3 regions of the Rahnella sp. 2050 genome follow, and region 2 is predicted to be linked to each of the others. Evidence: riboswitches for the same ligand, from Rfam matches in the RefSeq annotation. Region 2 holds a riboswitch; each other region holds the start of a gene.
What was found. A riboswitch is a leader RNA that binds a small molecule or an ion and turns the genes downstream of it on or off. The one in region 2 is predicted to bind thiamine pyrophosphate.

Region 1 (4,199 bases), on a different contig from region 2:
CGGAACCGGCAGTTTTTCGACATCGGCACGATTCGTCAGTGGTGAAGAAAAACGCGGGCCTTCACCGGCTTCAAAATAGAGCCCCAGCCCCATCGCATCAGGAATGGTCAGGATGTCAGAGAACAGGATCGCCGCATCCAGCGGATAGCGACGAAGCGGCTGCAAAGTCACTTCACAGGCCAGCTCGGCATTCTTGCACAGCGACATAAAATCACCGGCTTCAGCGCGGGTTGCTTTGTACTCCGGCAAATAACGACCAGCCTGACGCATCATCCAGACCGGTGTAATGTCCACTGGCTGACGTAACAAAGCACGCAGGTAACGGTCGTTTTTCAACTCATTCATTCTTGCTCTTTCCTTCAGTATTCGGGCCGCCCGACAATCATCTGACAGCATTCTATCACGTAAAATCGCCTCTACTCTTCGTGTTCGGCACGACAAAGGGCAACGGTGTCTTCAATCAGGCGGCGCGCAATCGTCCCGGGCGGTGGCAACTGCGGCAATGCATCAAAGCGATACCAATTCGCGTTAAGCAACTCTTTCGGGTCATGCTGTATGTCGCCACTGTCGTAATCCGCCATAAATGCCATCATCAGCGAATTGGGGAACGGCCAGGGCTGGGAACTGATGTAACGGACATTTTTCACCCGGATGTTACTTTCTTCCATCACTTCACGTGCCACAGTTTCTTCCAGCGTTTCTCCGACTTCCACGAAACCCGCCAGAACCGTGTGAATACCATTACGATGACGGACATGCTGCGCAAGCAAAATCTCATCTCCCTTACGGATAGCCACAATGATGCAGGGCGCAATCTGCGGATAATAGCGTTCGCGACAGTGCCCGCAGAGTGCAGCCCACTCGGTTTTGCTGACGTGCATTTCATGTCCGCAGTAACCGCAAAACTTGTGAGAACGGTAAAACTCTGACAACTGCACACCACGCCCGACCAACTGGAATAATCCGCGATCTTGATCCAGCAACTGACGGGCAGAAACCATATGGTTTGGCATCGTCTGACGAACCAGCCAGACAGGTTCGCCCTGCCATTCGCCGATCTGCCGCGCTGTTTTACCGGTCAGAGAAAATTGTGCGGCGCTGCCAAACGGCAGTTCACCCTCAGGCAGCCATAGCTTGCCTTCCTGGCTGATGATCCACCAACCGTTGTGTTGCTCAGTAATCTGTAATTCCATAATTGTTGTTGCATAACCTCGTCGGGACTGACAATCTGAGTAAGATATTTACATATTAGTAACTTTTGGTTACTTTTTTTGTCGCTCACGGAGTCAACCATGCTAAATCGTCTGGAAAGACTGACCCAACGCGTTGGTGGCAGTAATGAGTTAGTGGATCAATGGCTGCACGCACGCAAAGAACTGCTGGTTTCGTACTGCACTTTCGTCGGTCTGAAACCCAATAAAGAAAAACATACACCTTTGAATGAAAAGGCGCTGGACAGTTTTTGCCATCATCTGGTCGACTATCTTTCTGCCGGGCATTTTCATCTCTATCCACGCATCATTGAAGAAGTCGATGGCGCAGGCAGCCCGAAAAAAGTACAGGCGGCAAAAATCTACCCTGCTCTGGAGCTGAATACTGAAGCTATCATGGCTTTCCATGACAGTTACACAGAAACTGATATTGACGATGACAATGCTTTCGCCTTTCACTATGCATTATCGGATATCGGTGAGGCATTAGATGCCCGTTTTCAACTGGAAGATCAATTAATTATCATGGCTTTTGAGCCAGCCCCGGAGAGTGTGCCACCTTCGGAAAATGAACCTGATCTCGCCAGACCGGCTTAACACGTTGCCACAATAAAACCCTGCTCAGGGTTATGGTTTTACTTGTAGTTTAAAAAAACGCCTCCTATATTGAGGCTTCTTGTCGGAGTGCCTAGCGCATAATTTTCTGTTGAGAATTACGCCAGGCTGAGACCGTTAATTCGGGATCCGCGGAACCTGATCGGGTTAGTACCCGCGAAGGGAACAAGAGTAATGTTATGCGTTCAGCGCAATCAGGCATCTGCCTGCATAAGGCCGCCCGTGCTGCACCGCCCATTTTTACTCCTGCCGTAAACCTCCTGACAAGCAATTTTCCATCACGTTTTTTTGCGAGGAATTTGCTATGTCGAGTACCCAAAAACCCGTTATTTCTGAAAAGAAACCGTCAAATCGCCGTGAACAACGCGCGCAGGCACAATCGTTTATCGACAGCTTGCAGGGCGAAGCTTTCCCCAACTCCCGGCGTATTTATCTTGAAGCTGACCGCGAAGATATCCGCGTGCCGATGCGTGAAATCCAGCTCAGCCCGACGCTGGTCGGCGGCGGCAAAGACAATCCGCAGTTCGAAGAAAACGAAGCAATTCCTGTTTACGACACCGCCGGACCTTACGGTGATCCGGCGGCAGTTATCGACGTGCATACCGGTCTGGGAAAATTACGCGCCCGCTGGATAAACGAGCGTGCGGACACGCAGGAACTTTCACAGGTCAGTTCCGGTTTTACTCAGCAGCGGCTGGCGGATGACGGGCTGGACCACCTCCGCTTCGAACACCTGCCGCGCCCTCGCAAAGCCATTGCGGGTAAAAATGTCACGCAACTGCATTACGCCCGCAAAGGCATCATCACACCTGAGATGGAATTTATCGCCATTCGCGAAAATATGGGGCGTGAACGGATCCGCGGCGAGGTTCTGCGCCAGCAACATCCCGGCGAAAGCTTTGGCGCGCATCTGCCCGCCAGTATCACTGCAGAGTTTGTGCGACAGGAAGTGGCTGCCGGGCGCGCGATTATTCCCGCCAACATTAACCACCCTGAATCAGAGCCGATGATCATCGGGCGTAATTTCCTGGTGAAAGTGAACGCTAATATCGGCAACTCGGCGGTGACATCTTCCATCGAAGAAGAAGTGGAGAAACTGGTGTGGTCGACACGCTGGGGCGCGGACACCGTAATGGATCTCTCCACCGGACGTTATATACATGAAACCCGTGAATGGATCCTGCGTAACAGTCCGGTACCGATCGGCACCGTGCCGATTTATCAGGCCCTGGAAAAAGTGAACGGTGTGGCCGAAGATCTGAACTGGGAAATATTCCGCGATACATTGCTTGAACAGGCCGAGCAAGGCGTCGATTACTTCACCATTCACGCCGGAGTGTTGCTGCGTTATGTGCCGATGACCGCCAAACGCCTGACCGGGATCGTGTCGCGCGGCGGTTCGATCATGGCGAAATGGTGTCTGTCACATCATCGCGAAAGCTTCCTGTTTGAGCATTTCCGCGAGATCTGTGAAATCTGCGCCGCCTATGATGTCTCGCTTTCATTGGGCGACGGCCTGCGTCCGGGTTCGATTCAGGATGCCAATGACGAAGCGCAATTCGCCGAATTACGCACACTGGGCGAACTGACCAAAATTGCCTGGGAATACGATGTTCAGGTGATGATCGAAGGTCCGGGACATGTGCCGATGCAGATGATCCGCCGCAACATGACCGAAGAACTCGAGCATTGTCACGAAGCCCCGTTCTATACCCTTGGTCCGCTGACTACCGATATCGCGCCGGGTTACGATCACTTTACGTCCGGTATTGGCGCCGCGATGATTGGCTGGTTTGGCTGCGCCATGCTCTGTTATGTCACGCCGAAAGAGCATCTGGGCCTGCCGAACAAAGAAGACGTTAAGCAGGGTTTGATTACCTACAAAATCGCAGCACATGCTGCCGATTTAGCTAAAGGCCATCCCGGTGCCCAAATCCGCGATAACGCCATGTCAAAAGCGCGTTTCGAATTCCGCTGGGAAGATCAGTTTAATCTGGCTCTCGATCCGGCAACGGCACGCGCCTACCACGATGAAACGCTGCCGCAGGAATCCGGCAAAGTTGCACACTTCTGCTCGATGTGTGGCCCGAAATTCTGCTCGATGAAAATCACTCAGGAAGTTCGCGATTACGCCGCTGCGCTTGAAGCCAAAACCCAGCCAATAGAACTCGTTGAATCCGGTATGGCGCAGATGTCTGCCGAATTCCGTTCGCGCGGCGGTGAGCTTTATCACCCGGCCGATAACCTCAGTTCGGAGAGCAGCAAATGAATCCGTCCTCTCAATCCTTTCCTGCCGTTCCATTCCACCTCGGTTTATATCCGGTCGTTGATACCGTGGAATGGATTGCCCGTCTGCTGGACGCGGGCGTTAAA
Region 2 (4,199 bases):
TGAAAGAGAATTCTCGAACCCTTTCATCATCCAGCGTACTATTGGATTTTTAGAAGCATATTTATCGTAATTATTACCTACAACAATACCATCTTCAGTTTTACCACCAGCAATTTTTATAGCCATCATTTTTCCTATTGTAATAATTTTCTAGTTTTATAATTGATCTTTTTCAGGTGGATAATTTTTTTTTGCCAAAGGTTGAGGATTTCTGTTGTGCAGTTGTGCAGTTGTGCGGTTTTAAATCTTAAATCTTCAAGTAATGTTCTGTTAGCAGAAAGCAAATCTGCAACGAATGCAATCAGCAAGGTCTGAAATCCCATCCCCAACAAGATAGATGCCAAAATTAGAGACTGTATATTTCCTGTGCCATCTCCCGTAAAGTATTTGAATAAGAAACGTAGTCCGATCAAAAATCCAATGGTGAAAAGTGTCAAGCCAATGGTTCCAAAAAATCTGAATGGACGATAGATCACGAATATTCTTATAATTGTGATTACGCTTCTTTTGATATATGAAAATGTACTTTTCACCAGTCGGGAAGGGCGTAAGTCATCATTTACTCTGATAGGTACGGATGTAATAGAGATGTTTTTCTGTCCGGCTTGGATAATAGTTTCAAGGGTATAAGTATAATTACTGAAAACTATAAGCTTTTGAGCCGTTTCGCGGTTAATTGCACGAAAACCACTGGGCGCGTCAGGAATATCCGTTTTACTGGCCGTCCGCACAACCCAACTCCCTAGTTTTTGAAGTAATTTCTTCAAAGGTGAGAAGTGTTCAATTGCCTGAATTGGACGTTCCCCAATAACAAATTCTGCCTGTGACGAGAGTATTGGGGCAACTAATTTCGGAATATCATCTGCATTATATTGATTATCGGCATCAGTATTGACGATGACGTCGGCACCAAATTTTAAACAGGCATCAATTCCTGTCATGAATGCATAAGCCAGGCCTTTATTGGTCTTATGCCTGACTATGTGGTCTACGCCATTTTTCCTGGCCACGTCGATGGTATCGTCTGAGCTGCCATCATCAATAATCAGCCATTCAACGCTATCAAAGCCTTCAACATGCCGGGGCAAGGCATTCAGAGCAATAGCCAACGTGCCACCTTCATTAAAGCAAGGTATTTGTATAATTAATTTCACATCACATTCCTCTGCTAACGCTGATGTATATTATTCATGAATTTAATATAATCATTTCAATAAGTAAAAGCACTTATAGATATTCTTAAGCATATATAAAACCAGACGGTATTTGATATAGATTAGCAGGTATATGTGATGCTTGTGGCAAAAATAACATATTAATGAAAAGCCGCCTTAGTAAGGGTATTCCTGTCAAACCAATGGATATGTTAATACTGTCCTATTAGAGAACAGTGGTTTTTAACGCATTTCCTGATTGATCTTCTGACCTTCGCCGCCAATAATGTTCCCTTGACTCGGGGTGCCCGCTGCAAAGCAGGGCTGAGATTTTACCCGTATTACCTGATCTGGATTATGCCAGCGTAGGGAAGTCAGGTATCTCTCCTGATACCGCCTTCCTGAGTGCCGGTGGGGAGATTTATGAATACCCGACCTAACTTCTTGCCCGGCGCCTTAGCCGCCACTTCTCTCAAACAACTCCGCCTTTCAGCGCCGCTGGTTCATTGCCTGACCAACGACGTGGTGCAATCTTTTACCGCCAATGTCCTGCTGGCGCTGGGTGCATCTCCGGCGATGGTGGTTGATCCCGCCGAAGCGGCGCAATTTGGCGCCATTGCCGATGCCTTATTGGTGAACGTCGGCACGCTGACACATCCCCATGCCGATGCGATGCGGGCGGCTATTCACGCAGCCACTCAGGCCGGAAAGCCCTGGGTGCTGGATCCGGTTGCTGTCGGCGGTCTGAGCTGGCGTACAGAATTCTGTCGTGAAATCATCACACTTAAACCTGCCGCAATCCGCGGTAATGCCTCGGAAATCCTGGCTCTCAGCGGCCTCAGTGCGTCCGGGCGCGGCGTGGACAGCGGTGATGATTCCCTTTCTGCCTTACCTGCCGCACAGCAACTGGCGCGGGAGACCGGCGCGGTAGTGGCTGTGACGGGTGAAACCGATTACGTCACCGACGGGATGCGCAGTTGGGCGGTGGCTGGCGGACATCCGATGATGACCCGCGTGGTGGGTACCGGATGCGCATTATCTGCGGTGGTGGCGGCCTTTGTGGCTTTGCCGGGTGATCGCCTGGATAACGTGGCCGCCGCCTGCCGGGTGATGTCCTGTGCCGGCGAGCGCGCCTGTGCGGTCGTGAAGGGGCCGGGCAGTTTCACGCCTGAATACCTCGATAATCTGTATTTAATGGGCGAGGAATGGCTGAATGGCGAGGAAATACAATGAAACGTATTAATGCACTGACGATTGCAGGCACAGATCCGAGTGGCGGGGCGGGGATCCAGGCGGATTTGAAAACCTTCTCGGCGCTGGGTGCGTACGGCACCAGTGTGATCACCGCGCTGGTGGCGCAGAACACCCGTGGTGTGCAGTCGGTCTATAACATTGAGCCCGGTTTCGTTTCAGCGCAGCTCGATTCCGTACTGAGCGATGTGCGGATCGACAGTGCGAAAATCGGCATGCTGGCGAACAGTCAGATTGTGGAGGCGGTTGCGGAGCGACTCAGACATTATCAGCCGCCGTTTGTGGTGCTGGATACCGTGATGCTGGCGAAAAGTGGCGATCCGTTACTGCTGCCGGAGGCCGTGGATGCCGTGCGTCGTTTGCTGATCCCGCAGGCTTCCATTATTACGCCAAATCTGCCCGAAGCGGCGGCGTTACTGGACTGTGCGGTGGCGGCGAATGAAACCGAAATGCGTAAGCAGGGAGAAGCCTTACTGGCGATGGGATGTGGTGCCGTGCTGATGAAAGGGGGACATCTGAGTGATGAGGAAAGCCCTGACTGGTTGTTTGTGACCGGTTCCCGTGAGCGGTTTACTGCGCCGCGTGTGAATACCCGACATACTCATGGCACCGGTTGCACGCTGTCGGCCGCGCTGGCCGCGTTACGTCCGCGTCATCACAACTGGGCCGATACGGTACGCGAAGCCAAAGCCTATTTACAGCAGGCGCTGATGCAGGCCGACTCACTGGAAGTCGGCCACGGTATCGGGCCTGTGCATCATTTCCACCGCTGGTGGTAACCGCGGATTATGCCTGGTGCTGGGTTTCGCTCAGCGCCTGTTCAACCTGATGAAATTTCGTCAGCGCCTGTTGCAAATGAACGGCATCAAACGGGTTCAGCGGATAGAATTTTTCTTCTTTACGCGGGCGCAGCATGACGCGGATTTTAGTTGCTGACATCCGTTCAAACAGATAGCTGGCAATATCGTCGTTCTCCTCGTCCTGCCACGACAGCAGCAATGCCGCATGCTCACCGCTGCGGCGGCCAATAAATTGTCCGTGTGACCACAGCCCTTCAAATTCGCCATCCTTTTGCAGTTTTTTGCCACTGAACCACGGTGATTCAGCCAGCGTCAGGAGGGCTTGCGGCGTGATATCCGCATACAACTGGCGCCACTGCGGGCGGTTGTTATCCATCTGCCAGCAGGCCATGCCGAGATAATCGTTCAGTTCACGCCAGTCCTGTTCCAGTTTCTCCCTGAGTTCAGGATCCTGCACATGCATGAACTGTTGCAGGCCGGTCGCCTGATCACCCAGCTTGTTATAGGCAATAACGGTCATGGTGCGGGGCTTACGGCGGAATGTGACCCACAGCAGTACTTTGGGGATGCGGAAAGTGATGGCCTGAACGGTGAGTTTGTAACGGTTGCCACGTGACATCACCAGGCCGCTGGAAGTGCCCCGTTTGTCCTGATAATTTCTCACCAGTACCACGCTGTTCTGTCCCATCCAGCCCGTGACGTAATGTTCTTTTTCGCTTTCTGCCACGTCCAGATCGTGAACGATCTGGGTGATTTTCTCGTTATCGAGCTGGGAGAGGGACAGTGACTGATCGGCACTGTAGTAGCTTTTTTTCAGGGCGGCTGCGGCTGGCATAAAAGTATCCACGATATTGATGTGGTTTACAGCTTACACCAAGTTGTCATACAGATTTTAGGGATAACCCGCAAAATTTGATCGCTGTCGTTCACTGTTTGTGTATTACAACGTCCTTTTACTTACTCGGCATCAAACCAGTCACTGTTCTGTTCGGCA
Region 3 (4,199 bases), on a different contig from region 2:
TGGTCGTTGCCTGCGGACCGCCACCCAGTGAAAGCACCGTGGCGAAGCTGGCGAAACACAGCATAAAGATTAAGGCGGCGGCGGGGAATATCTGCCGGCGAATGGCAGGCCATTCCACAAAGCGGAATTGCTGCCAGATATTCATGCCGAGTTGTGCGGCGAGCTGGCGCTGCTCAACGGCGATATTTTCCAGTGCCTGCACTAAGAGCCGCGCTGCCAGCGGCAGATTGAAAAAGACGTGCGCCAGCAAAATGCCCTGTAAACCATACGGCGAGAAACGGTAATCCATGCCCAGCCAGCCGCAAATTTGCGCCAGCCAGCCCTGTCTTCCGTAGACACTGAGAATGCCAAACACCGCCACCAAAACCGGCAAGACCAGCGTCATCGCACATAAACGTAATAACAGCTGACGGCCGGGGAAACGGCGGCGGAACAAGGTGCGTGCCAGCAAAATTGCGGGCAGCACCGAGCAAAGCGCTGAAAGCAGCGCCTGCCAGAAAGTAAAGCAGATCACATGCCAGAGATAAGGATCGTGCCAGAGCGATGCGCCGCTTATCTGTGGCGCATGACGCCACAGAGAGCCTAAGGCCAGTACTGCCACCAGCAACATAGCCAGTGACGCGATGACGCCCGGCAACAGCCAGCGAGGGATCAATGGCTGACGGCGTTCTGCCATGCCTGGATCCATTGTGAACGATGAGTAGCGACATCCTGTGCGCTGTATTGCAGAGATTTGGCCGGAATCGTCAGTTGTTTAAAAGCGTCAGGCAGCGGGGTATTCACCACCGGATACATCCAGTTGCCGGTCGGGATCACTTTCTGGAAATCTTCCGTGGTGACGAACTTCATGAACTGTTCAGCAAGTTTCGGTTGCTTGCTGTTTGCCAGCTGGCCCGCCACTTCGACCTGCATGTAATGCCCTTCGGTAAAATCGGCTGCGGCGTAGTTATCTTTCTTCTCTTCGACAATATGGTATGCCGGAGAGGTGGTGTAGCTCAGCACCAGGTCGCTTTCACCTTTGAGGAATAAACCGTAAGCCTCGCTCCAGCCTTTAGTGACGGTGACAGTTTTCTTCGCCAGTTTTTCCCACGCTTGCGGCGCTTTATCGCCGTAGACTTTTTGCATCCACAGCATCAGGCCCAGACCCGGTGTACTGGTGCGTGGATCTTCATAAATCACTTTCCATTTCTGGTCGCTGTTGATCAGCTCATCGAGGCTTTTTGGCGGATTCTTCAGTTTATTTTTGTCGTAGACGAAGGCGAAATAACCGTAATCGTAAGGCACGAAAGTGCTGTCATTCCAGCCGCCTGGCACCGTCAGTCTGGCGTTGGTTTTCGGTGCTTTGGCGAATAAACCGGTTTGTTCAGCGGCCTGCAACAGGTTGTTATCCAGCCCCAGCACGATGTCGGCTTTGCTGTTTTTACCTTCCATCCGCAGACGGTTGAGCAAAGACACGCCATCTTCCAGCGCCACGTATTTCAGTTCGCAGCCGCATTGGGCTTCAAAGGCTTTTTTAATGGCGGGACCGGGGCCCCAGTCAGCAGAGAAAGAATCGTAGGTATAAACCGTCAAAACAGGTTTTGACGCAAATGCAGGTGCAGAAAGTAACAGCAGGCAGGACAGTAATTTTTTCAACTTTGCGCTCCAAAAAAATGAAAGGGCAAAGGATTTTGAGTAAGCATCGCGCAGTCTCAAATCCCTCCGCCGGGATTAACCGGATCAGGTTCGACGGGTTTCAAATCTCAGCCAAACTTGCTCACGGCGTTTACATCGCAGCTTTAACAAGTCGGGCACCCCGTTGAGAACGGATGTCATTCTAGAGATTAACGGCGCGATGCGATAGTCCGATTAACTGTCCGGTGGGGCAAACCAGGCGGATTTAAAGTCGAACCAGCCGAGGGTGTTCATACGCACACCGCGCATACTGCGTTGCCCCTGTAGCACCAGCCAGTGATGGAACAGGGGATGGATCTGATGGCTGACCGTCTGTTTCTGGCTCCATTTCGCCATCGATAAATTCCCGGCGTGCCACAGGGCGGCATCGTCGTTCATCTCTTCGCTAAAGCAATGCTTTGCCAGCGGCAATTCGTAGAAATGCGCGAACAGTGAAAACTCCAGCGGCAGGGTGAAGTTGGCACTGCCGAGCCACAGATCACTTTTGGCATCGCCGCGGTGCCAGACTGCGTAATCCACTATCTGAATAATCAGTTCGATACCTTCTTCCGCCAGCAACGGGCGCAGGGCGTTGCAGATCGCCTGATGTTCGGAATGCTCGCCGTAAAATGTCAGCGTTACCTGCGTCAGGTTTTGCGGTTTGGGCGGACGTGGCCGGGGCGCTTTGTGATGCCATCGCGGCAGCAGGCCATACGCCGGAGACCAGTAGCGCTGGTAAATCGGTTCGGCATTATTCAGTAAGGCGATGGGATTGAGTAAATCGCACAACCACTGGCGTGTTTCTTCAGATTGTCCGACCGGCGAACGCTGGTCAAATAACAGGAAATAGCAGCCTTCTTCAAGGCGACTTTCCAGCTCGCTTTTGCCTGATTCATCGGCCTGAAGCTGTACGCCGGAATGCACCAGCTCTTCACTCAGTTCCGGTAATACCCAGATATTCACCTCGTCGATCAGTGCCCGGAAGCCAAAATAATCGTCAAAGGCGCGGATGCGCAGCTGTGTTTTCAGATTACGCACCACGGCGTAAGGGCCGGTGCCGACCGGATGGCGGGCAAAATCAGGCAGTGACTGCCATTCCTGCGGCAGGATCATCGCGTGGATATTGCCAAACAACCACGGCAGCCAGCGGTCGGGTTCATTCAGGTGGATATCTATGACATTCGCCGTGGGCGTCGTGACTGATTTCAGGTTGCTGAACAGCGGATGCGTTTTCAGGCGAATAAACGTGGCGATAATATCTGCCATCTCGAGTTCGCGACCATGATGAAAATGAATGGCGGGGCGCAGATAAAACCGCCAGTGCAGCGGCGAAACTTCCTGCCAGTGATGGGCTAAATCGCCTTCCGCTTCCCCATTTTCCTCATTTATGCGTGTCAGGCCGCTAAAGATTTGTCTGGCAATGTGGGTTTCTGAACGGCGCAACATGGTGCCGGGCAGCAGATTCATCAGCGGGCGATAATACAGTACGCGCAGAATATGTTTGCCCTGACGGAAACTGCGACCGAGCTGGGACAGCAGCATCTGGCGCACCAGGGTTTTGTCGCCGACCAGTTGTACCAGCTGATCAATGCTGTCCTGTTCCAGCAGCTCTTCAGCGCGCTGTTGCTGGAGTGCCAGCCCGGTATAAAGAAATTTCAGCGTGGATCGTTTGCCGCGTCCGGCCTCTGCATCCCACGTCAGCCAGCCCTGTCCCTGCATGGTGCTGAGCAACGAGCGCATGTGTCTGCGTGAACAGTTCAGGACTTCTGACAGTGCCTGTAATGTCGTTTCAGTTTCTTCACCGTGACAGCTTTGCCATAAGCGGATGAACTGTTGTTGCAAACGGGATGAGGACATAAAAGAGGAACTCCGTGGCCGATCTTCATCAATTTATCTTTCCTCATATTACGCCGATACTGTTTCTCAACGAAAGCCTGTTGTGAACAACCGGAGATCATCATGAAACGCAGTCTGAACGCCCGTTTCTATCAGCGTTATTTTGAAGCCATCAAAAAAAACGCCTCTAAAAATCATGCAGACTGGCTGTCCTGGGTTCCGGTGCAGTACCGTCTGGATATTCTGTCCCGTCTCACGCAGTGGGATATGGAAACGATGGACGACGAGCAATACCGCCGGCGACTGTGACTTCAGGTCTGACTAAATTCGATTTTCTGAGTAATGGTGTATTGTCACCAGCCAGTGAGGAAACTCACTGGTTTTTTTATGCTCATTTTCCAGAACCGACTGAAACTTCGCTACACTGTCTGTCTTGCTTTATCTGCATTCATTTCTCAGGGACGACGTCATGTCAAAACCTCGTTTTAATCGTATTTATGTCACCTTTCTGGTGGTCTCCTTGCTGTGCGGCGTGGCGGGTGCATTACAGGCGCCGACGCTGAGTCTGTTTCTGACCAACGAAGTGAAGGTCCGTCCGCTGTGGGTCGGCTTCTTTTATACCGTTAACGCCATCGCGGGGATCGCGATCAGCTTTCTGCTGGCTAACCGTTCCGATAACAAAGGCGACCGGCGGAAATTGCTGATGTTCT

Region 1: linked by a shared signal. The riboswitch ahead of thiC (phosphomethylpyrimidine synthase ThiC) and the one ahead of thiM (hydroxyethylthiazole kinase) in region 2 are both predicted to bind thiamine pyrophosphate.
Region 3: linked by a shared signal. The riboswitch ahead of thiB (thiamine ABC transporter substrate binding subunit) and the one ahead of thiM (hydroxyethylthiazole kinase) in region 2 are both predicted to bind thiamine pyrophosphate.

What each region holds. Positions count from the first base shown of each region.
Region 1 is NZ_JBEPKE010000015.1:6,790-10,988, forward strand. It holds gene hemE (uroporphyrinogen decarboxylase) at 1-345, opposite strand, end outside; gene nudC (NAD(+) diphosphatase) at 417-1,193, opposite strand; gene ABIC79_RS25225 (Rsd/AlgQ family anti-sigma factor) at 1,293-1,808, shown strand; TPP riboswitch at 1,882-2,008, shown strand; gene thiC (phosphomethylpyrimidine synthase ThiC) at 2,131-4,095, shown strand; gene thiE (thiamine phosphate synthase) at 4,092-4,199, shown strand, end outside.
Region 2 is NZ_JBEPKE010000001.1:1,433,483-1,437,681, reverse strand. It holds gene ABIC79_RS06365 (class I SAM-dependent methyltransferase) at 1-126, opposite strand, end outside; gene ABIC79_RS06360 (glycosyltransferase family 2 protein) at 135-1,154, opposite strand; TPP riboswitch at 1,445-1,543, shown strand; gene thiM (hydroxyethylthiazole kinase) at 1,578-2,387, shown strand; gene thiD (bifunctional hydroxymethylpyrimidine kinase/phosphomethylpyrimidine kinase) at 2,384-3,184, shown strand; gene ABIC79_RS06345 (hypothetical protein) at 3,192-4,040, opposite strand; gene ABIC79_RS06340 (GntR family transcriptional regulator) at 4,163-4,199, opposite strand, start outside.
Region 3 is NZ_JBEPKE010000002.1:387,871-392,069, forward strand. It holds gene thiP (thiamine/thiamine pyrophosphate ABC transporter permease ThiP) at 1-676, opposite strand, end outside; gene thiB (thiamine ABC transporter substrate binding subunit) at 652-1,635, opposite strand; TPP riboswitch at 1,679-1,808, opposite strand; gene sgrR (HTH-type transcriptional regulator SgrR) at 1,849-3,510, opposite strand; gene sgrT (glucose uptake inhibitor SgrT) at 3,613-3,798, shown strand; gene ABIC79_RS09000 (MFS transporter) at 3,959-4,199, shown strand, end outside.